3 regions of the Janthinobacterium sp. NKUCC06_STL genome follow, and region 1 is predicted to be linked to each of the others. Evidence: predicted binding sites of a transcription regulator. Region 1 holds the regulator's gene; each other region holds the start of a gene.
The links. The regulator LexA, encoded in region 1, represses DNA repair genes until DNA is damaged. The targets are predictions, from matches to a motif close to ACTGTATNNNNATACAGT.

Region 1 (7,267 bases):
CAACAGCAAAACCTTGCTTGGTCAGCGCTTCAGCGATGTCGAAGTTGGTGACGGAACCGAACAGACGGCCATCAACACCAGCTTTTTGAGCAACTTGAACGGTCAGACCGCTCAGTTTTTCGCCCTGGGCTTGCGATGCGGCCAGTTTGGCGGCAGCAGCTTTTTCCAGTTCGGCGCGCTTGACTTCGAATTCAGCCACAGCGGTTGCCGTAGCACGACGTGCCAGGCGTTGCGGGATCAGGAAGTTACGTGCGTAACCGTCTTTGACTTTGACGACTTCGCCGAGGTTACCGACGTTAACAACTTTTTCTAACAGAATGATTTGCATAGTTCTTCTCCAGGAATATCTGACCGATTAAGCGTGGTGCAGATCGGTGTATGGCAGCAGCGCGAGGAAGCGAGCGCGCTTGATTGCGGTGTCAACTTGGCGCTGGTAGTGCGCTTTGGTACCGGTCAGGCGTGCTGGCATGATCTTGCCGTTTTCTTGGACGAAGTCTTTCAGCGTGTCGACGTCTTTGTAGTCGACTTGCTCAACGTGAGCTGCGGTGAAGCGGCAGAACTTCTTGCGTTTGAACAACGGGTTTTGCTGTTTGCGTTTTTCTTTAAGCTTGAGCTTATTTTTGTCGAACTTTTTACCGAATGCCATGTCAGGCTCCTGTATCTAAAATGCGCTAGTCAGAATTGACTGCACTAAAATCAATGATGTGAAACACCAAACTCTTGCTGTTGCGGCTCTTCCTGGCCAGGAAACCCGTGAACTGATACACCCCGCCCAAGCTTGCCTGGCTGAACCGGCCTGAGATTTCGCCAGCGGCTAGCGCGGCAACATCAAACTCGGTCAAACGGGCAATCCCTGCTTCCATCTGCTGCGAACTGTGTTGCAATACTGCATTCACAATCGGCAGCCCTGCCGGGGTATAGCGCAATATTTCGCGCTCGGCAATGATGGCGGTGACTTGTAGCTGGTTCAGCGCACGATCCTGGTCAAGAATTAAGCTGCTGCTGCGGCTGGAGCGGCTGCTGGTGCTTCGGTGCGGTGGCTTTTGGCCGCGTCTTCGCGTTGTACCGATTTCATCATCGGCGAAGGAGCTGTTTCAGCTTTCTTCATTTTAACGGTCAGGTGACGCAACACGGCATCATTGAATTTGAATGCTGTTTCCAACTCGACCAGGGTCTCGTTGTCGCATTCGATGTTCAGGCAGATGTAGTGTGCTTTAGGCAGCTTTTGGATCGAGTAAGCCATTTGACGGCGGCCCCAATCTTCCACGCGGTGAACCGAACCGCCGCGGGTGGTTACGCTGGCTTTGTAGCGTTCGATCATCGCGGGCACTTGCTCGCTTTGGTCCGGATGGACGATAAAGACTATTTCATAATGACGCATGCAAACTCCTTCAGGTCGGATTGATAATCGCCCACCCCGGCGTCAAGACGGGTGTGGGAAGGTCAGCCGAAGATTATAACCGCCTTTTGCAAACGTTTCAATCATTCCTTCCATCAGCGTCCGAAAAGACCGTGCGCCAGCGTGCTTTCCGCCCATGGCCGACTATTTCTTGCGAAATTCGCCGAAAACACGGAAATCCCCTTGCATAGTGGACGATACTGTACAAAAATACAGACTGTTCATATAGACAGCATTTTAGTATGCACCCACCGCTCATGATCAAGCTGACAGCACGACAAGAACAAATCCTGAACCTGATCAAGGACGCGATTGAAAACACGGGCTTTCCTCCCACCCGTGCCGAAATCGCCAATGAACTGGGTTTCAAATCGGCCAACGCGGCCGAAGAGCATTTGCAGGCCCTGGCCCGCAAGGGGGCGATCGAGATTTCGCCCGGCACCTCGCGCGGCATCCGCCTGATCGGCGCGGCCGCCGAAGCGGCGCCATCGAAAGTGCCGGCAGCGCTGCTGATGTCGCTGCCCCTGATCGGCCGGGTGGCGGCAGGCTCGCCCATCCTGGCGCAGGAAAACCTGGAAGCGAGCTACAACGTCGACCCGGCCCTGTTCTCGGCCAAGCCCGACTTCCTGCTGAAGGTGCGCGGCTGGTCCATGCGCGACGCCGGCATCATGGATGGCGATTTATTGGCCGTGAAAAAGGTCGACAGCGCCAAGAACGGCCAGATCGTCGTCGCCCGCATCGGCGACGAAGTCACCGTCAAGCGCTACAAGAAAACGGGCTCCGTCATCGAACTGCTGCCGGAAAACCCGGACTTCAAGGTGATCACCGTGTCGCCGGAAGACGAGTTTGCACTGGAAGGCTTGGCGGTCGGACTGATGCGCAGCTGGCATTAAACTTTATGTGCAAAAAAAAAGGGCCGCGACAGCATCACTGTCGCGGCCCTTTTTACATACGCGGCTGCTTATGCATCCAGCGCGTTGCTGAAATCTTCCAATAAGTCTGCTTCATCCTCGATACCGACTGACACGCGGATCAGCGATTCGGCGATGCCCATGCTGGCGCGGCGCTCGGCACCCATCTCATAGAAAATCGTGTGGGCGACGGGAATGACGAGGGTGCGCGTGTCGCCGAGGTTGCTCGCTGGAATAGCCAAATTCAAACGATTGAGGAAATCGAAGCAGTCGATGCCATCCTTCAGCTCAAAGCTGAACAGCGAACCATAGCTGCGGAACAAGTCCGTCGCCAACGCGTGCTGCGGGTGCGATGGCAAGCCCGGGTAATGCACGGCCGCCACGCGTGGGTCGGCGGCAAGCATGGTGGCCAGCGCCAGGGCGTTCGAGCAAGTGCGGTCCATGCGCAAGGCCATGGTTTCCGCGCCGACGGCGATATGGTGCGCCACTTCCGGTCCCAGCGAAGCGCCGAAGTCGCGCAAGGCCTTGGCGCGGATTTGCGCGATACCCCACTGGGCCGGCGCCGCCTTCTTGTAGTTCTCGAAGATGTTCGGATACTGCGTCCAGTCGAACACGCCCGTGTCCGTCAAGCTGCCGCCCAAGGCATTGCCGTGGCCGCCAATCGATTTCGTCAAGGCATTAACCACCAGTCCCGCGCCCACGGCTTTCGGGCGGAACAGGTAAGGCGTCGTCATAGTGTTGTCGACGATGTACAAAATGCCCTTCTCGCGGCACAAGTCACCGATTTTTTTCAGGTCGGCGATCTGCGTGCGCGGATTGGCGATGGTTTCCACAAAGACGATGCGCGTGGCCGGCGTGATGGCGGCCGCGACATTGGCGACATCGGTGGCGTCGACAAACGCCACAGCGATACCCTGCCCCGTCACCGTTTGCCACAGGCTGTTGGTGTTGCCAAACAAAAAGGCCGACGACACGACATGGTCGCCGGCGCGCAGCAAGGATTGCACCACGGCGCCGATGGCGCCCATGCCGGTGGCGAAGCACAAGGTCGCCACGCCGTCTTCCATCTTGTTGACCTTGTCTTCCAGCGCGGAAACGGTCGGGTTGCCCTGGCGGCCGTAGCGGAAACCCGGCTCCTTGCCCTGGAACACGGAAGCGAGCTGGCGCGCATCGGCGTAACCGAAAGCAACGGAAGTGTGCACGGGCTTGTGCAGGGAGCCGTGCTCGATACCCTTGCGGCGGTCGTTATGCAGGATGGTGGTGGTAAAGCCGTAGGTTTTTTTGGTGGTCATGGTGAGAATTCCGAATATTCGATTTGCCGCGTAACCCCAAGGCAAATGCTGGGGTCAGTCCCTCCGGGATCGGAATGCGCACCACTGGCGCGCATTCCCCCGACGGGTCTGACCCCGAAAAAAAGCCCGGCATCGGCCGGGCAGGTACTTATGCTTCTGTCGTCGCCAGGTTCAGGTTCAGCTGGGAACGTGGCGTATCTTCGGGCGCTGCCGCCTTCGGATGGTGGCGCGCATATTCCAGGCGGTCCAGGTATTCCTGCGACACGTCGCCCGTCACGTAGACGCCATCGAAGCACGAAGCCTCGAAGTTGGTGAGCGCCGGATTGACGTCAGCGATCGCCTGCTTCAGCGCGCCGATATCCTGGTAGACCAGGTAGTCGGCCGTGATTTCGCGGCACACTTCTTCCGTCGTGCGGCCGTAGGCGATCAGTTCGTCGCGCGTCGGCATGTCGATGCCGTACACGTTCGGGTAGATCACCGGTGGCGCGGCCGAGGCGAAGATGACTTTCGTCGCGCCCGCTTCACGCGCCATCTGCACGATTTCACGGCTGGTGGTGCCGCGCACGATGGAATCGTCGACCAGCAGCACGACTTTGTCCTTGAACTCGGACGGGATCGCGTTGAGCTTCTGGCGCACGGATTTCTTGCGCGCCGCCTGGCCCGGCATGATGAAGGTGCGGCCGATGTAGCGATTCTTGATGAAGCCTTCGCGGTACTCGATGTTCAGCGCCATGGCCAGCTGGATGGCGGCCGGACGCGAGGAATCGGGAATCGGCATGACCACGTCGATATGCACGCCTGGCAACTCGGCACGGATCTTTTCGGCCAGGTATTCACCCATTTTCAGGCGCGTGGCGTACACGGAGGCGCCGTCGATGACGGAGTCGGGACGGGCCAGGTAGACGAATTCGAACACGCACGGGTTCAGGCTGGCGTTGTCGGCGCACTGGGCGCTGTGCAATTTCTTGTCGGCATCGATGAACACGGCTTCGCCGGGACCGATATCGCGCACGAAGCGGAAGCCCATGCCTTCCAGGGCCACGGATTCGGAAGCGATCAAGTATTCGGGACCTTGCTCCGTTTCATTGATGCCCAGGCACAGCGGACGGATGCCGTGCGGATCGCGGAAGGCCAGCAAGCCCACGCCGGCGATTTGCGCCACGGCGGCGTAACCGCCCTTGACGCGGCGGTTCAGCACGGTAACGGCCTTGAAGATGGCTTCCGGGTCCAGGTTCAGGCCCGTCGTCGCTTCCTGGATTTCATGCGCCAGCACGTTGAGCAGCACTTCCGAGTCGGAATCGGTATTGATGTGGCGGCGGTCGTTCTTGAACATTTCCAGCTTCAACTGTTCCCAGTTGGTCAGGTTGCCATTGTGCGCCAGGGTGATGCCGAACGGCGCATTCACATAGAACGGTTGTGCTTCCTCTTCGCTCGACGAACCGGCCGTCGGGTAGCGGCAATGGCCGATGCCCGTCGTGCCTTGCAGCGAACGCATGTTGCGCGTACGGAAGACGTCACGCACGAGGCCGTTGGCCTTGTGCATGGAAAACATACTGCTGTGATTGGTCGCAATCCCTGCCGCGTCCTGACCGCGATGTTGCAGGAGCAACAATGCATCATAGAGCAATTGATTGACAGGTTGATGGGAAACGACGCCGACGATGCCACACATGGTGTGCTCCTAAACTGTGCTACTGATTTTAAAAAAATTCAAAATTTCACATGCTGCGCGTAAGCGGCAGGCAGATAAGGCTTGATGGCGCGCGCGCCCTGCTCCGCGAGCGGGCTGAGCTGCGCGTTTTTCCAGAATGGCTGCTGCGGTATGGACGTCATGCCACACAAGATGACGGCGGTCAGCACGATCACAAGGCCCCGCGCCACGCCGAACAGGGTGCCCAGGGTGCGGTCGGCCAGGCTCAGGCCCGTCACCTTGACGAGCGCGTCGACCGTCATGGACAGCAATCCCATCAAAATGCGCACGCCGATGAACAGCACCACGAAAGCCAGCAACAAACGGATGGCCTCGCCCGGCACGGCTTCCGGCAGGAATTTCGCCAGGGTGGCGCCATAGGCGTTGGCAATGACGAACGCCACGACCCAGCTGACCAATGACAGTATTTCCTTGACCAGGCCACGCATCATGCTGATCAGCACGGACGTCACCAGCACGAACAGCACCAGGTAATCGAAGATCGTCACGCGCGCTCAGCCTTGCAACATCACGCCGGCACCAGACTGCCGCCCAGGCCCAGCTTTTGCAGCTTGGCACGGGTCTTTTCGGCGTCTTCGCGGCTGCCGAACGGGCCCACGCGCACGCGGATGCGCTCGCCCGCCGGGCTGGAGACTTTCTGCGTGTACGACTTGATACCCGCTTCACGCAGCTTGTCCTGCAATTCGTCAACCTTGTCCTGCGTCGCCAGGGCCGCCACCTGCACCACGAACTTGCCGCTGCCGGCGTCGTGCGCCTTGTCTTGCGCCTTGTCTTGTGCTTTCTCTTGCGGCTTGCCTTCCAGAATCGCCAGCGCGCGCGCAGCATCGTCGGCCGATTGCGCCGGCTTGGCAGGCTTCGGTTCGGGCTTGGCTTCCGGTTTTACTTCATGCTTGGGCTCTGGCTTGGACTCGGACTTGGATTCGTGTTTCGGCTCCGGCTTGCTTTCGTGCTTTGGCTCCACCTTGACCGGCTTGGGCTCAGGCTTGGGCTCGGGTTTCGGTTCCACATAAGTTGGCTTGACCGGTGCAGGCTGGGCGGCGGCCAGCACGGGTGCCGGTGTGGGCGTCGGCTTGGCCGCAGGCGGCAGCGGCGTATCGACGATTTCCTCGGACTGGTCCAGGCCATTCGCTGCAGCTTGCGCCGGGACGGCCGGGACGGGCGCCGGTGCAGGCGCAGGCGCAACAGCCTTTTCCTTCGACGGAATGTCGATGGCGATATCGTTGAACGGCGCCTTCGGCTCGGAATCGAGCAGCATCGGCAAGCCGACAGCCACGCCCAAGGCCAGGGCAATGGCCCCGACCAGGCGGCGGCGTGCGCGCTTTTTTTCAGGCAAGACCGGATCCGGCGCTTCCTTGCCGCCACGGCGCGATCCACCGCCACCGGAGGTGTTGGCTGCGCGCTTGCGGGTCGGCGACTGTGCTTCGCCAGGGACATAAAAGCCGCTGTCTTCGCCAGAGGATTCTTGCTTGTTTTTAAACAGTTTCGAGAACAAGCCCATGCGTGATTTTCAGTCGAGTGCGTTTCAGTGAAGTGAGGATTTTCGGGCCTTCATCACGCCGGCAACGGTGAGGAAAGAACCAAAGACCACAATTCTATCATTCTCACCGGCCCGGCTCATTGCATTTGCAAAAGCTTGTGCCGGATCATCGAAAATAGACACAGTATGTTCGCTGCTGTCAGGCTTATCTTCGAGCATGATCTGCACCTTGGCGGCCAGCTCGGAAGCCGTGGCCGCGCGCGGCGAAGGCAGGCCCGTCAGGCACCAGTGGTCGACATGTTCGCTCATCGCAGCCAATACGCCATCGATATCCTTGTCCAGCATGGAGCCGAACACGGCATAGGTGTACGGGTGGAAACCCATATTGCCCAGGTTCTGGTTCAGCGCCGAGGCCGCGTGGGGGTTGTGCGCCACGTCGAGGATCACGCTGGGTCGGCCAGGCAAGACCTGGAAGCG
Region 2 (7,267 bases), 120 kb from region 1:
CGCGCGGAAAAGGTCAACAGCGACATGGTCACGCGCGCCATCGGCATGGATGGCACGTGCACGGGAGAACACGGCGTGGGCATGCACAAGATGGCTTTCCTCGTGGAAGAACATGGCGAGGGCGCCATCGACACCATGCGCGCCCTCAAGCACGCGCTCGATCCGAAGAACATCATGAATCCGGGCAAGATCGTGCGCTGGTAATCAGGCCGTCAATTCCATGCGCATCGGCACGAAGGCGATGCCATCCATTTCCACCTTCGGCCCCGTGGCGACAAAGCCCAGGCTGGTGTACAGGGGCAAGGCATACATTGAGGAGTTGACGGTAAAGGCCGTCACATCGCCTTTGGCCAAGGACGCATCGCGGGCGGCCTGCCACAGCCGGCGCGCCATGCCGCGCCGGTGCAGGGCGCGCGGCACGAACATGTGGAACAGATGCGTGTTGTCACGCATCGCCACCACGCCGGCCAGTGCGCCGTCGATATACGCGAGCTGATACGCGTAGCGCGACTGCGACAGATAACCTTCGATGGCCGGCTGGCGGCAATGTTCGATGAATTTTTCCGCCCCCGCGCCGTCCGGGTGCAAGGTCAGAAAGGGCATCAGGTCGTCGATCAGGGCGACGATGGCGGGCGCATCGGCAACCAGGGCGGGACGCAGTATCGGTTCGGGTAATGTTGTCATATTCAAATAATGCCATGCCCTCCTCCCCGCCGGCAACTCTCAACAGAAATCCCGGCTGCTGGTGCGCAAGCGTCCCAGCAAATGCGACATGTCGACCAGGCGCTTGGCCACCAGATTGCGCACGATACCCTCGCGCTGCCACACGCCGTACACGCCCAGCAATGGCGCGCTCAGCACTTCGCGCCGCTGGCTTTCCACCAGGTCAGGCCAGACGATGACGTTGACGGTGCCCGTCTCGTCTTCCAGTGTCATGAAGATCACGCCCTTGGCCGTGCCCGGCCGCTGGCGCACGGTGACGATGCCGCAGGCGCGCGCCAGCTGGCCATCCGTGTAGCTGGCCAGCGCGGACGCGGGCAGGAAACGCTGTTCCAGCAATTGCCTGCGCAGCAGCGCCAGCGGGTGGCGGCCCAAAGTCAGGCCTTGCGCGCGATAGTCGCTGACGATGCTCTCGCCTTCCGTCGGTGCGGCCAGCACGGGCAAGTCTTCCTCTTGCGTGGTGACGCGCAGCAAATCCCTGTCGGGCACGGCGCCGGCCGCCTGCCATAAGGCCTCGCGCCGGTGGCCGGCCAGCGCGTGCAGCGCGTTGCCGGCTGCCAAGACCTGCAAGTCATGGCGGTCCAGGCCGCCGCGCCGCGCCAGATCGGCCACGTCGACAAAGGCGGTAATGGCGCGCGCATCCTCGATGCGCAGGGCCGCCTCCTCGCGCATGCCGAACAGGCTGTTCAAACCCAGGCGCACGGCGGGCGCCGCGCCCGTGCCTTCTTCCAATGCCGCTTCCCAGCCGCTGACGGCCACGTCGACGGGCAGCACCTGCACGCCATGCCGGCGACCATCCTGCACCAGTTGCGAGGGGCTGTAAAAGCCCATGGGCTGACTGTTGAGCAAGGCGCACAGGAAGGCGGCCGGTTCGTGGCATTTCAGCCAGGAACTGGCGTATGTCAGCAGCGCGAAACTGGCCGCGTGCGACTCGGGAAAACCGTATTCGCCAAAGCCCTCGATCTGACTGAAGATGGCCTCGGCAAACTTTTTCTCATAGCCATTGTCCACCATGGCATCGACGATGCGGTCATGGTAATTGTTCATGCCGCCCTTGCGTTTCCAGGCCGCCATGGCGCGCCGCAACTGGTCCGCCTCGCCGGGCGTGAAATCGGCGGCGATGATGGCCACCTGCATCACTTGCTCCTGAAAAATCGGGATACCCAGGGTGCGTCCCAGCGCCTTTTCCAGACCCTTCGGATAGTCGACCGGTTCTTTCTGCTGGCGCCGCTGCAGATACGGATGCACCATGCCGCCCTGGATGGGGCCGGGACGTACGAGCGCCACCTCGATGACGAGGTCGTAAAATTCACGGGGGCGCAGCCGGGGCAGCATGCTCATCTGGGCGCGCGACTCGATCTGGAACACGCCGATGGTGTCGGCCTCGCACATCATGTCGTAGGTGGCGGGGTCTTCGGCGGGAATATCCTGCAGGCGGAATTCCTCGCCGCGCCGCGCCCCCACCAGCTCCAGCGCGCGGCGCAGGGCCGACAGCATACCCAGCGCCAGCACGTCGACCTTCATCAAGCCCAGCTCCTCGAGGTCATTCTTGTCCCACTCGATGACGCTGCGCTCGGCCATGCTGGCGTTTTCAATCGGCACCAGGCGCGACAATTTTCCCTGTGCAATCACAAAGCCGCCCGGATGCTGCGACAGGTGGCGGGGAAAGCCCAGCAGTTGCTGCGCCAGGCCGGCCCACTGCTGCGACAGTTCCGCTTCCGGGTCGAGTCCGCATTCGGCCAGGCGTTCCAGCAGATCGCGCTTGCCATCGAACCAGCGGTGCGCCTTGGCCACTTTTTCCACGATGGCCAGGTCGATCCCCAGCGCCCGGCCGCTGTCGCGCAAGGCGCTCTTCGGACGGTAGCTGATCACCACGGCTGCCAGCGCGGCCCGCTCGCGCCCATATTTTCCGTAGATATATTGAATCACCTCCTCGCGCCGCTGGTGCTCGAAATCGACGTCGATATCGGGTGGCTCGTTGCGTTCGCGCGACATGAAGCGCCCGACCAGCGAATTGCCCCGTGCCGGGTCCACTTCCGTGATGTGCAGGCAATAGCAGACGGCCGAATTGGCGGCCGAGCCCCTGCCCTGGCACAGGATATTTTGCGAGCGGGCAAAGCGCACGATGTCGTACACGGTCAAAAAGTAGGCTTCATACGACAGCTCGGCAATCAGTTCCAGTTCCTGCTCGATCTGCTCCTGCACGTTGGCCGGAATTCCCAGCGGAAAGCGGCTGCGCGCGCCCGCATACGTTTCCTCGCGCAGATAGGTCGCCGGCGTGTGGCTGCCCGGCACCAGCTCGACTGGATAGTCATAGCGCAGGCTGTCGAGGGAAAATGTGCACTTCTTGGCGATGCGCACGGTTTCCGCCAGCGCCTGCGGCGGATACACATTGGCCAGGCGCAGGCGCGCGCGCAGATGCTGCTCCGCATTTTGCGCCAGCGCGTAGCCGCACTCGCCCACGGGTTTGCCCACGCGTATCGCGCACAGGGTGTCGAGCAGGGGCTTGCGCGAACGCACGTGCATGCACACGTGACCCACAGCCACCACGGGCAAGCCCTGCGCCTGCGCCGCCTCCTGCACGGCGCTGCGGTGTGCGTCATCCTGCGCCCGCTGCAGCAGGTTCAGGCCGATCCAGCTGCGCTCGCCGCCAAAGGTGGCCGCCATCCACGTCCCCTGCGCGCGCACGGTTTCCAGCTGGGCCGGATAGCTGGGCAGCAAGATCATCAGGCAGCCGGGTAGCCCCTGCAAATGGGCATACTCGGTCGAGGGCGCGGCGAAATCGTCGGGCGTCAGCAAATAGCGCCCCTTGGCCGCCCGCGTGCGCGCCATCGTGATCAGTTCCGACAAATTGCCGTAACCGTCGATGTCCTGCACCAGCGCCAGCAGGGACAGGGCCGGACTGCCGTCGGCCTGCGTCAAGTGAAAATGCGCGCCGATGATCAGCGGAAAACCGGCCCGCTTGGCCGTCGCATGCGCGCGCACGACGCCCGCCAGCGAGCACTCGTCGGTAATGGCCAGCCCCTTGTAGCCGAGCTGGACGGCGCGCGCCACCAGCTCTTCCGCATGCGAGGCCCCATGCAGGAAGCTGAAATTGCTCAGGCAGTACAACTCAGCATACTCGGGTAAGACGGCGCCCCACATGATCTACCTCAATACTGTATATAAACACAGTATATTATACTCATCTGGAAAAGGTGGCCGGGAAGCGCAACGACTGTTGATCTAGAAAGTCAACTGCTGAGAGCATGAAAAGTCAATGCGCGACAATGCGAAACTCCGTCGCGGTGGCGATGGGGCGAACTTGATTGCGCTCCCGTTTCAGTTCCACGATGCCGTAGTTGGACATGGTTTTCAATGTGCGCGACAGATTGCTCGGTTTACGGCCTGTTGTTTCAGCCAATGCGGAGATGGATTCCGGTTGCGTTTCCAGAATCACGTGCAGCAATGCCCGGTTTTCGTCGCTCAGGACTTCCGCCAGCGATTTGATGGAAGTGAACCAGACTTTAGGTTCGTTCGGCTTCGGTTTATAGGTACCGCTAGCGATAGCCAACACGCGTTCGCGGATTTTCTCTTGCGGCATGATGCCAATAAAAATCGGTTTCATTGTTTTTTTACCTCCAGCAAAACGCGGTCCACGTCAGCAAAGAAATCAGTGATCAGATGCTGCGCATCCTTGAATTCATAAGGCACTCCCTGATCCGACGGATGCCGGTGTTTATGGTCAAAAGCCACGATACGTCCCGCATATTTGAATTTCTTTGGCGGCTTTACCATGTGCGCATTGTCGTAACCGAGGATGCGTTTACCATACGGTTCGTGCAGCGTCAGAGAATAGCGTATGCCGTGAGGGATCTCATCCGATACCTTCGTCCGTTTGGCCTCTATCTTGACCCAATAGCCGCCATCCTGATCGAGGATGCAACCGTCGAGGTCCAGCAATGTATCAATGGCAGGATCGATCCACATGCGACAAAGTATATCATCTGTTGATATGCCACTTCTACGAAATGATCAATAAGCAGAGCCTTGGGACTACAGTCGACCAAGACATCCTGAAGCTTTGCACGGATTTTCGTTTATGCTCGTGTTTTACCGTTCACATCGCCCGCCATGATCGTCCATCTCTTGAAATGTTTCGGCGCCGCACCCGGTGGCGGCAATGCGGCGCTGGTCGTGGAAAACGACGGCAGCAGCGAAACGGCGCGCCAGCAATTCGCCCGCGAGCGCCAGGTCAGCGCCTGCGTCTTCATCGACCGGCAGGCGGACGGCGCGGAGGGATGCCTCGTGCTCGACTATTTTTATCCGCACACGCGCAGTCCGCTGTGCCTGCACGCCACCCTGGCGGCCGCGCATGTGCTGCTGACGGCGCCTGGCGCCCCGGCAACCCTGACGGTCACCACGGCCATGCGCGGACAAGCCTTGCAACTGGTGTACAACACAGCCGGTCTGTTTATCGGCCTGGCGCCGCAGCCAGCACCGTTCGTCATGCTGGAAAAATATGTGCCGTCCGAACTGATGGGCCAGCACATGCACTTGCTGTCGCCGCCCGTCATCGCCTCCGTCGGCAGCCCGAAACTGCTGCTGGAAGTGGCCGACCGCACCACCCTGCGCGCGCTGCGGCCGAACCTGGAACTGATCGCCGACTGGAGCGCTTTACATCAAATCAATGGCTGCTATGCGTATTGCCGTACGGGCGAGCATGAATACGAGGGGCGCAACTTCAACCACCTCGATCCGGCACTGGAAGACAGCGCCACGGGCGTGGCGGCAGGCGCGCTGTCAGCCCATTTGCAACAGTCGCTGCGCCTGCATCAGGGCCACGTGACGCAGCAGCCATGTTTGATCGAGGTGCAATACAGCCCTGTGGAAATCCTGGTGGGCGGCATGGTGCAACGCAGCACCTGAACGGGGCATGCCGCACCAGTACAAGGCAAGCCAGGCAGCGGCGAAAAGATAATCAACCAGGAAACAACAGTTACTACAAATTTGTAATAACAAAACAAAGTATCGCTGGTGAATGATGAAATGATGGCACTAGAATCAAGTCACGAATCTTGCTCATCAGCCACTTGGAGATACTGCGTGCCGACCCTCACCACCTTGCGTAAAGCAGTCCTCATCAGCCTGTACGGCAGCGCCGCCATGGCCGCCTTCAGTCCCGCCGCCATGGCGCAGAGCAACGACCCTGCGGCCACGGACGGCCCCGTGCAAACGGTCAGCGTGGTCGGCTCGCGCCGCGTCGCCAGTTCCGCCACCGATACCATGGTGCCGGTCGATATCATTCCGATTTCCAAGGTGGCCGAGCAAGGCGGCCAGTTCGACCTGGCGCAATCGCTGCAATACATCTCGCCCTCGTTCAATTCCACGCGCCAGACGGGCGCCGACGGGGCCGACCTGATCGACTCGGCCGCCCTGCGCGGCCTCGGTTCCGACCAGACCCTCGTGCTGGTCAACGGCAAGCGGCGCCACACGACGGCCCTGGTCAACCTGTTCGGCGCCCGCAACCGCGGCAACACGGGCACGGACATGAATGCGATTCCTTTGCTGGCCATCAAGAACGTGCAGGTGCTGCGCGACGGCGCCGCCGCCCAGTACGGCTCGGATGCCATTGCCGGCGTGATCGACATCGAACTGAAGAAAAGCCTGGGCTGCGAAGCGGTGGCCGGCTACAGCCAGTATTCCGAAGGCGACGGCAAGAATTACATGACCTCAGCCTATTGCGGCATCGCGCTGGGCGACAAGGGTACCCTGGCCATCACGGGCGAATACCTGGACCGGGGCCGCTCGAACCGCGCCGATTCCGACAGCATGCGCATCATCGGCGACACCAAATCCAAGAACAAAACCCTGTATGTGAATGGCGACTACGCCACCAGCGGCACGGGCAAGCTGTACTTCACGGCCGGCGCGCAGACGCGCGATGCCTCGAGCGCCGCGTTTGGCCGGGGCGGCATCGGCAGCGACGACATTCCATCGCGCAATTCGGCCGCCATGTACCCGGACGGTTTCGTGCCCTTCATTAACGGCAAGATCGACGACCAGTACGCCACCATCGGCCACCGCAGCCAGATCGGCGAATGGCATGCGGACTTTTCGCAGACCTATGGCTACAACAAGATGCGCTACGACATCAGCAATACGCTGAACGCATCGATCGCCAACCTTGACCTGATGAACGGCGGCAAGGGTGTCAGCGCCAGCAGCTTTGACGCAGGCGGCTTCTCGTTCCAGCAACTGACCAGCAACGCCGATTTCAGCCGCTACTACGACACGGTGATGCGCGGCATGAACGTGGCCTTCGGCGCCGAATACCGCAGCGAGGAATACAAGATCATGGCCGGTGAACAGGCCTCCTACATCGACGCGGACGGCGTGGGCGTGGGCGGCAATGCGGGCAGCCAGGGCTTCCCCGGCTTCCAGCCCGGCGACGCCACGAAGGCCAAGCGCCACAGCATCGCCGCGTATGGCGACGTGGAACTGGAATGGACGGAGCGCCTGAAAACCCAGGCCGCCCTGCGCTATGAAAAATTCAGCGATTTCGGCT
Region 3 (7,267 bases), 130 kb from region 1:
AAAGTACGCATGATAAATATCCTTTTCAAATGAAGCGATAAGAGGGGCGGACCTCACCATGAGCATCCGCTTGCTACCAATCTAAGGACGATCAAGCGGCCTTCAAGGCCTTGAAATTGGCGAAAAGCACCCCAGACCTCGCGAAATTTGTAAGAAATTTTTACAAGCTCCCTCCAAGGGGATTTTGCATGGCGTCCCCCATGCGGGGCCGGCTTTTGGTGTATGCTGGCGGCATGAATAATGACACCGACATCCAGCTCAGCGGCCCCTTCAAGGCCACCGACGGCTCCGGCCGTGCCCACGACATCAAGGCCATCCGCATCTTCGACGAAGGCTACGGCATCATCGACGTCTACGTCGATTTCGCCGCCCCGCTCGAAGCGGGCGCCTACAAGGACAAGACACTGGTCGGCCACATCCTGGCCCGCCTGCGCAGCCTCGGCTACGTTGGCCCCGACTTCGGCCATGGCGACCTTGGCCTGCAAGACAAGAAACTGATCGTTCTGGAAGCGCCCGAGGAATTTTCCGCCTTTGCAATCAGCAAAGGCTGGAAAGATCTTTCGGCAGAATTCGACGAGGACTGAGCCGTTTTCTCCCCATCTGCGCCGTACCCGCATCTTGCCGGTACGGCGTTTTTCATGGGTGAAGACTTAATTCAGCTTAGTTGCTTAGTTGATATAGCGCGCGCTCCAGGCGGCAATCACATTAGCGACATAGGCAGCGTCATCGCGCCCCGTCAATAAATGGTCGGCATCGTCGAGCGAAACGAAGCTTTTCGGGTGTTTGGCCGCCGTAAAGATATCCATCGCATTCGACAGGCTTACCGTCGTGTCGTTCGGCGCGTGCATCACCAGCAGGGCTCGGCGCAGGCCGGCGATGTGCTCCTTTAAACTGTGGCTGCCCGCGTCGTCGACGAATTGCTGGCGGATGCGGAAAGGCCGCCCTTCCAGCTGCACCAGCGCTTCGCCCTCGGCGGCGATCTGCTCCAGGTGGTCGCTGAACATGCGCGTCACGTAGGCGGGCGTGCTCGGGGCGGCCAGGGTGGCGATGGCGGTGGCTTCCGGCACTTGCGACGCGGCGGCCAGCACGGCGGCGCCGCCCAGGCTATGGCCGATCAGCAATTGCGGTGCGGCGTGTTTGGTCCGTAGGAAATCGGCGGCGGCGACCAGGTCGTCCACGTTCGACGAGAAATTGGTGGCGGCGAACTCGCCCTCGCTGGCGCCCAGTCCCGTAAAGTCGAAGCGCAGCACGGCGATGCCGTGTTCCGTCAAGCCTTGCGCGATGCGCCGCGCGGCCAGCACGTCCTTGCCGCAAGTAAAACAGTGGGCGAACAGCGCGTAGGCGCGGATAGCGCCGTCGGGCGCATCGAGGCGCGCCGCCAGCACATGGCCATGCGCGCCGGGAAAATCTTGCCGGGTGGATTTCATTGTCTCAGATCAAAGCTGCCGCGCAGGGCGGCCGATGGCGCATTGTAGCGCCGCCCGGCCACTGCCTGCGTTAATCGCGCTTAGGAATATTGACGCCTTTGGCAACGGCAGGCCGGGCCAGGAAAACATCCAGCACGCGCTGCACGTTCGGGAAATTACTAAAACCGACGAGGTCGCCCGCACCATAGAAGCCCACCAGGCAGCGCACCCACGGGAAGATGGCGATGTCGGCAATCGTGTACTGCTCGCCCATGATCCAGTCGCGGCCCTGCAGGCGCTGCTCGAGCACGCCCAGCAGGCGCTTGGCTTCGCCAAGATAGCGCTCGAGCGGACGCTTGTCTTCGTAGTCCTTGCCGGCGAATTTGTGGAAGAAGCCCACCTGGCCGAACATGGGGCCGATACCGCCCATCTGGAACATCAGCCACTGTATCGTTTCATAGCGCAGGCCCGCATCCTGCGGGATGAACTTGCCCGTCTTTTCTGCCAGGTACAGCAGGATGGCGCCCGACTCGAACAGGGCCAGCGGTTTGCCATCGGGACCGTCCGGGTCGAGGATGGCGGGAATCTTGTTGTTCGGATTGAGGGACAGGAAGGCGGGCGACAGCTGGTCGTTCTGCTCGAAGCTGACCAGGTGCGGCTCGTACGCCAGGCCCAGCTCTTCCAGCAGGATGGAAACCTTGATGCCGTTCGGCGTCGGCAGCGAGTACAGCTGCAGGCGCTCGGGATGCAGTGCAGGCCATTTTTGGGTAATGGGGAAGTCGGAAAGCTGTGTCATGGATATCCTTTGTTTCAATGAAAGATGCGGCACCGGGAAGCCAGTATAGCCAAGCATGGCAATTTCAGCAGGACAGCGCATTTAGCCAAACAAGCCATGCAAAAACCAGCGCGGCGCGGCGTCTTCCGCGCTGCCGGCGATGCGTTCGCGGTAGACCCAGTAATGGGCGTGATCGAGGCCTTCGGCGATGAAATAATCGCGCGCCTGCGACTGGCCCCACCAGCCTGCCTCGATGCGTTCGGCAACGGACACCATTTTCAAAGGCGAGCCATAAAACGGCCGGTGCTCGCGCATCAAGAGGGCGATGGGCTGGGCCAGCAGCCAGCCGGGACGGGGCATGCCGGGCAAGCCGGGCGGCAAGTCGGGTAGCGCGTTTTTTGCGTTTGGCCTGGCCGGCAGCGGCAGCCACTGGTTGGCCGCCTCGGGGCGGTAATCGGCGCGCGGCGCGGCCTGCAAGACATTCTCGCTCCCCAGGCGCGCCACCAGCAATTCCAGCAAGCGCTGGCGCTCCTGCGGCGTGCCGCCCGGCTCGGGGAACAGGGTATCGCTGGGCGGCGCCATCGGCTGCACCTGCAGCGCTTCCAAGGTCAAGCCGATGACGGGCGCCTCCAGCGCCAGCTGCGCCAGGCGCTCCTTGAGCAGGCGCACCAGGTGCTCGTCGCGCCACACGGCCTCGCCCAGCGCCAGGTCGATGACGGTGGGAGCGCGCGCCACCCTGCCCCGCTCGTGCGCCAGCAGCAACTGTATGCGCTCAACGGCAAATTGCCGCGCGCACAACCAGCCCGTCATTTGCTGCAGCAGGCGGCGCGCGCCGAACAGCAGCGCGTCCGCGTGCTCCACGCGGTCGAACAGTTCCAGGCTGGCGCGGAACGTGGGCGGCGCCTCAATCCACACGAACAGTTCCGTGCTGTGGCCATGCGCGTCGTCGAGCATGGCCAGCAAAGCCCCGCCGCAGCGGCGCTGCAAGCCGGGCCGGGGCAAGTGGCGCAGCTGCCCCAGGGTGCGGCAGCCGATGCCCTCGAACCAGTCCAGGTAAGGGCGCGCGGGCGGCAGCAGAGCGCACGGCAGGCCGTCGAGGTGGCGGGTGAGGCTTTCCATGCCAAGCACGCGGCGCCGGCGCGTAGCGGCACGCGCCAGCAGCCAGGCGCCGCGCGCCGTGGGAGCGCACGACAGCTGGGCCGTGTAGCCAAGCGCGCGCAAGCTGGCCGCGATCTGCCGGCACAGGGCGCGCACGCCGCCAAACAGGCGCAGGCTGGCGCCCGCATCGACCACCAGGGTCGCTTCCTCGCCCTGCGCCACCAGCGGCGAATATTGCAGCAGCGCCAGCGCCACCGCTTGCAGGGCCTGCGCTTCCAGTTCAAGCGAGCGCTCGTGCAGGCGCGCCTGCGGCGCCAGCATCAGCGCGCCCGCGCGGCGCATGCCCGGCCGGATGCCGGCGGCCCGCGCCAGCGGCGACACGGCCATCACTTGCTCCTGCTCCAGCACTACGCCCAGGCTGTCAGCCGACCAGCGCGGGCAAAATACTTCGAGCGGGAGCCGGGGCAGGCACAGGCCGATCCAGAGTCGCATGGCGTGGCAATAATGAAGGTGGTTGCAGGGGCAGGAACAGGGGCGCGTCGCGCTGCGGTCCCCGGCGCTTGATGAAGCCGATCTCGATGCCGCCGGCGGCCGGGCGCACGGACAGGCGCAGCGGCGCCGGCGACGCATCCTGCGCGCCGTGCAGCGGGCGCAGCATGCAGAACAAGGTGTTGCCGCCTTGCGCGGCCAGGTGCAGGCGGCGCAGGCTGTCGGCGCGCACGTGCGGCTGCCAGAACAGCAAGGCGCCGCAACTGCCGCTGCGCAAGATGTTTTCCGCCGCCCACAGGGCATCCTTGCTGCTGGCGCTTTTGAGCCACAGCAGCTGCGACGGCGCCAGCCCCTGCGCGGCCAGAGCCAGCGCCTGAGGCGGATGGGGCGGCTGCAGCAGCACGATGGGCAAGCCCTGCAGTTGCGCCAGCGCGGGCGCCAGCAGGCGCAATTCGCCGCTGCCCGCCTGCTGCACCAGCAGGTCGATGAGACTGCCGCTGGGCCAGCCACCGCCGGGCAGCTGCGCGGACAGGGCGGCAAAGCCCGTGTCCAGGCAGCGCGTGGCGCCCTGCCCAAGCTGCGATGCGCGCCATAAAGACGGGTGCAAGGCTTCCGGCGAGGCCATCAATTGAGAATGTTGCATCATTGAATAGATAGATGAATACTGTATGCATATACAGTACTATTCGGCCCGGCTTTTGGCAAGGTTTATCTGACTGCCGCTACCGCAGGGGCCGCTCCGCCATGTCCGAAAAACCCCGTTTTTGGCATCGATTGCTGTACCATAAGCACTCTCCTTACCGCTCGGCAATGCACCGGGCGGCTTCCTCCGTCCATAAGGAAACGCATTTGACCACCATCCAAATCATCAGCGCCATCGTCTTCGGCCTTGCGCTCATCCACACCTTCGCCGCCAAGTCGTTTGAAACCTTGTCGCGGCGCCATCCCCGCCATGCGGGCCTGCTGCATTTGCTGGGCGAAGTGGAAGTCGTGTTCGGCTTCTGGGCCTTCATCCTGATCATCATCATGGCCTTTGTCTCGGGCAGCGATGCGGCCATCGAGTATGCCGAGTCGCGCCATTACACGGAGCCGCTGTTCGTCTTTGTCGTCATGGTCGTGGCCGCCTCACGCCCCGTGCTCGACGCCGTGCAGCGCCTGTTGAAAAGCGTGGCGCGCGTGATGCCGCTGCGCACGGAACTGGCCCTCGTCTGGCTGGGCCTGGCGCTCGTGCCGCTGACGGGCTCATTGATCACGGAACCGGCCGCCATGACCCTGGCCGCGCTGATGCTGGCGCCGCAAATCTTCCGCCCGGGCATCCCTGAATGGCTGAAATACGGCGCGCTGGGCGTGCTGTTCGTCAACGTTTCCATCGGCGGCACCCTCACTTCGTACGCGGCGCCGCCCGTGCTGATGGTGGCCACCACGTGGAACTGGGACAGCGCCTACATGGCCAGCCATTTCGGCTGGAAGGCCGCCATCGCCGTGCTCGTCAACGCCACGGGCGTGAGCATTTTGCTGCGCAAATACCTGCACAGCAACACTTCCGACATCAAGCCGAAAGCGGGCGAGGTGGAAGCGCCGAAAGTGCCGCTGGCCGTCAGCCTGGTGCACATGATCGTGCTGGCCGGCGTGGTGACACTGGCGCACCATCCCGTGCTGTTCATCGGCCTGTTCCTGTTCTTCCTCGGCTTCGTGCAGGCGTACGAGCGCTATCAAAGCCCGCTGATCCTCAAGGAAGGCTTGCTGGTCGGCTTCTTCCTGGGCGGCCTGGTGGTACTGGGCGGCATGCAGCAATGGTGGCTGCAGCCCATCGTCTCGAGCCTGAAGCCGCTGGCCCTGTTCTTCGGCGCCCTGGGCTTGACGGCGATTACCGACAATGCGGCCCTCACTTACCTCGGTTCGCTGATCGTCGGCATGACGGACGAAGCGAAATACATGCTGATGGCCGGCGCCGTGGCCGGTGGCGGCCTGACCGTCATCGCCAACGCGCCGAACCCGGCCGGCGTGGCCCTGCTGCGCCGCGGTTTCAAGGATGAATCGATCGGCGCCGTCGGCCTGCTGGCCGGCGCCCTGCTGCCGACGGCCGTGGCGGGCCTGGCCTTCCTGGCCCTGTAAGCCTACTCACGGGGCGGCTGCCGGCCGCCCCCGCTCCCTTCAGTTTCCCTCCTCAATTACCCTCATACACGAGAAAGTGCAGCCGGTCATAGAACAGGCTGTAGGCATAGTCGAACGTGCCCACGCTGCGAAAACCCTTGTGCAGATACACTTGCAGCGCTTCGCTCTTTTCCCACACCGTCAGGGTGATGCGCGCACAGCCCTTGCGGCTGGCCAGGTCGCGGATTTCATGGAACATTTGCCGGAACAAGCCCTGGCCCCGGTATTTCTCGTCGATGGCCAGGCTGCTGACGAAACAGTCGTCGGCGCGCGCATGCGCGAGCACGAAGGCGTCATACGCATCGTCAAGCGCCTTCATGTCGTCGCGGTAATATGACACGGCGCCGCAGGCCTGGAACTCGTCCATCGTCGCGGCCGTGAAGAAGCCAATGAAACGCCCGTCCTCGTCATGCAAGCCGTGGATGTGTTCCAGATACGGGTCGATATTTTGCCGCCGCTGCAATTCGACGAACTGCAAATTGAGTTTGTTGCCGAACGAGCAGTATTCAAGGTAGCTGGTGGCAAACAGCAGTTTCGCCATGCGGTTCTTCGTCTCGTCGTCCAGCAGTTCGCCCGGCACCAGCGTGAGCGGCGCATGCGACAGCAAGTCCGCCTGCGCCTCGTCACTTGGCGGGGGCGCATCGCCGGCGGCCGGCATGCGGCTGCCGTGGCGGCCCACGGTCGGACGCCAGAAATTGCCGGCGGTAATCTGCTGCGAACGGTGGGCCAGCAGGTAGCGGCAAAAGACGGCATTCACGCGGTCCAGCTGCGGGTCGTCCGACAGCACCGAGTAATAGTGAAAATGATCGATGTCGGCCCGCAGCTGGGCCGCATACGCCATGCGCGGCACTTCCTCGATGTCGAACACGTCGACGATGTCGGGCAGGCGCAAAGGGTCATCGAGCCGCCAGCCGATGTCGTCGAGCCGCGCCACGCAGCGGGCATATGCGCGCCGTTCCTCGTCGCTCAAGGGGATGTGCATGTCGGTAATGATATCGTCCAGCAAGCGCATGCCGCGGATGCCGCCCGCCACCGCTTCGCGCGCGCCGTCATACAGCACGCAATAGCGCTGGTAGAACTCGGCATGGCTGAGCAGGGTCACGCCCAGGTTTTTCTTCCATTCGGCATAGAATTGGCCAAACAGCTGTCCCTCGAATTGCGGGCAGGAACGGGGGATCCGCGCATCGATGCCCGCATAGGCGAGGTTCACATTGCGCTGGATCACGCGCAGCGCCGCATCGTTCTTCTTGGCGATCAGCATGCCCGTTTCATCGAGAAACAGATTCATCCAGCTGACGTGCCGGCGCTCTTCGCTGTCATCACCGTTACGCTGGAAATAATCGGG

Region 2: a site for LexA is predicted at 3,878-3,895, ahead of KO539_RS04000 (error-prone DNA polymerase). Genes of this name have one in related genera too.
Region 3: a site for LexA is predicted at 4,432-4,449, ahead of imuA (translesion DNA synthesis-associated protein ImuA). Genes of this name have one in related genera too.

The regions. Positions count from the first base shown of each region.
Region 1 is NZ_JAHKQY010000001.1:771,455-778,721, forward strand. It holds gene rplI (50S ribosomal protein L9) at 1-328, opposite strand, end outside; gene rpsR (30S ribosomal protein S18) at 356-646, opposite strand; gene priB (primosomal replication protein N) at 672-971, opposite strand; gene rpsF (30S ribosomal protein S6) at 992-1,381, opposite strand; gene lexA (transcriptional repressor LexA) at 1,657-2,292, shown strand; gene KO539_RS03500 (cystathionine gamma-synthase family protein) at 2,361-3,602, opposite strand; gene purF (amidophosphoribosyltransferase) at 3,751-5,274, opposite strand; gene KO539_RS03510 (CvpA family protein) at 5,313-5,801, opposite strand; gene KO539_RS03515 (SPOR domain-containing protein) at 5,822-6,811, opposite strand; gene folC (bifunctional tetrahydrofolate synthase/dihydrofolate synthase) at 6,836-7,267, opposite strand, start outside.
Region 2 is NZ_JAHKQY010000001.1:888,467-895,733, forward strand. It holds gene KO539_RS03990 (FAD-binding oxidoreductase) at 1-204, shown strand, start outside; gene KO539_RS03995 (GNAT family N-acetyltransferase) at 205-684, opposite strand; gene KO539_RS04000 (error-prone DNA polymerase) at 724-3,864, opposite strand; gene KO539_RS04005 (transcriptional regulator) at 3,977-4,327, opposite strand; gene KO539_RS04010 (DUF6516 family protein) at 4,324-4,689, opposite strand; gene KO539_RS04015 (PhzF family phenazine biosynthesis protein) at 4,834-5,628, shown strand; gene KO539_RS04020 (TonB-dependent receptor) at 5,806-7,267, shown strand, end outside.
Region 3 is NZ_JAHKQY010000001.1:905,277-912,543, forward strand. It holds gene KO539_RS04055 (Hsp20 family protein) at 1-11, opposite strand, end outside; gene KO539_RS04060 (hypothetical protein) at 234-584, shown strand; gene KO539_RS04065 (S9 family peptidase) at 669-1,427, opposite strand; gene KO539_RS04070 (glutathione binding-like protein) at 1,498-2,202, opposite strand; gene KO539_RS04075 (DNA polymerase Y family protein) at 2,284-3,771, opposite strand; gene imuA (translesion DNA synthesis-associated protein ImuA) at 3,701-4,411, opposite strand; gene KO539_RS04085 (putative Na+/H+ antiporter) at 4,618-5,883, shown strand; gene KO539_RS04090 (GNAT family N-acetyltransferase) at 5,936-7,267, opposite strand, start outside.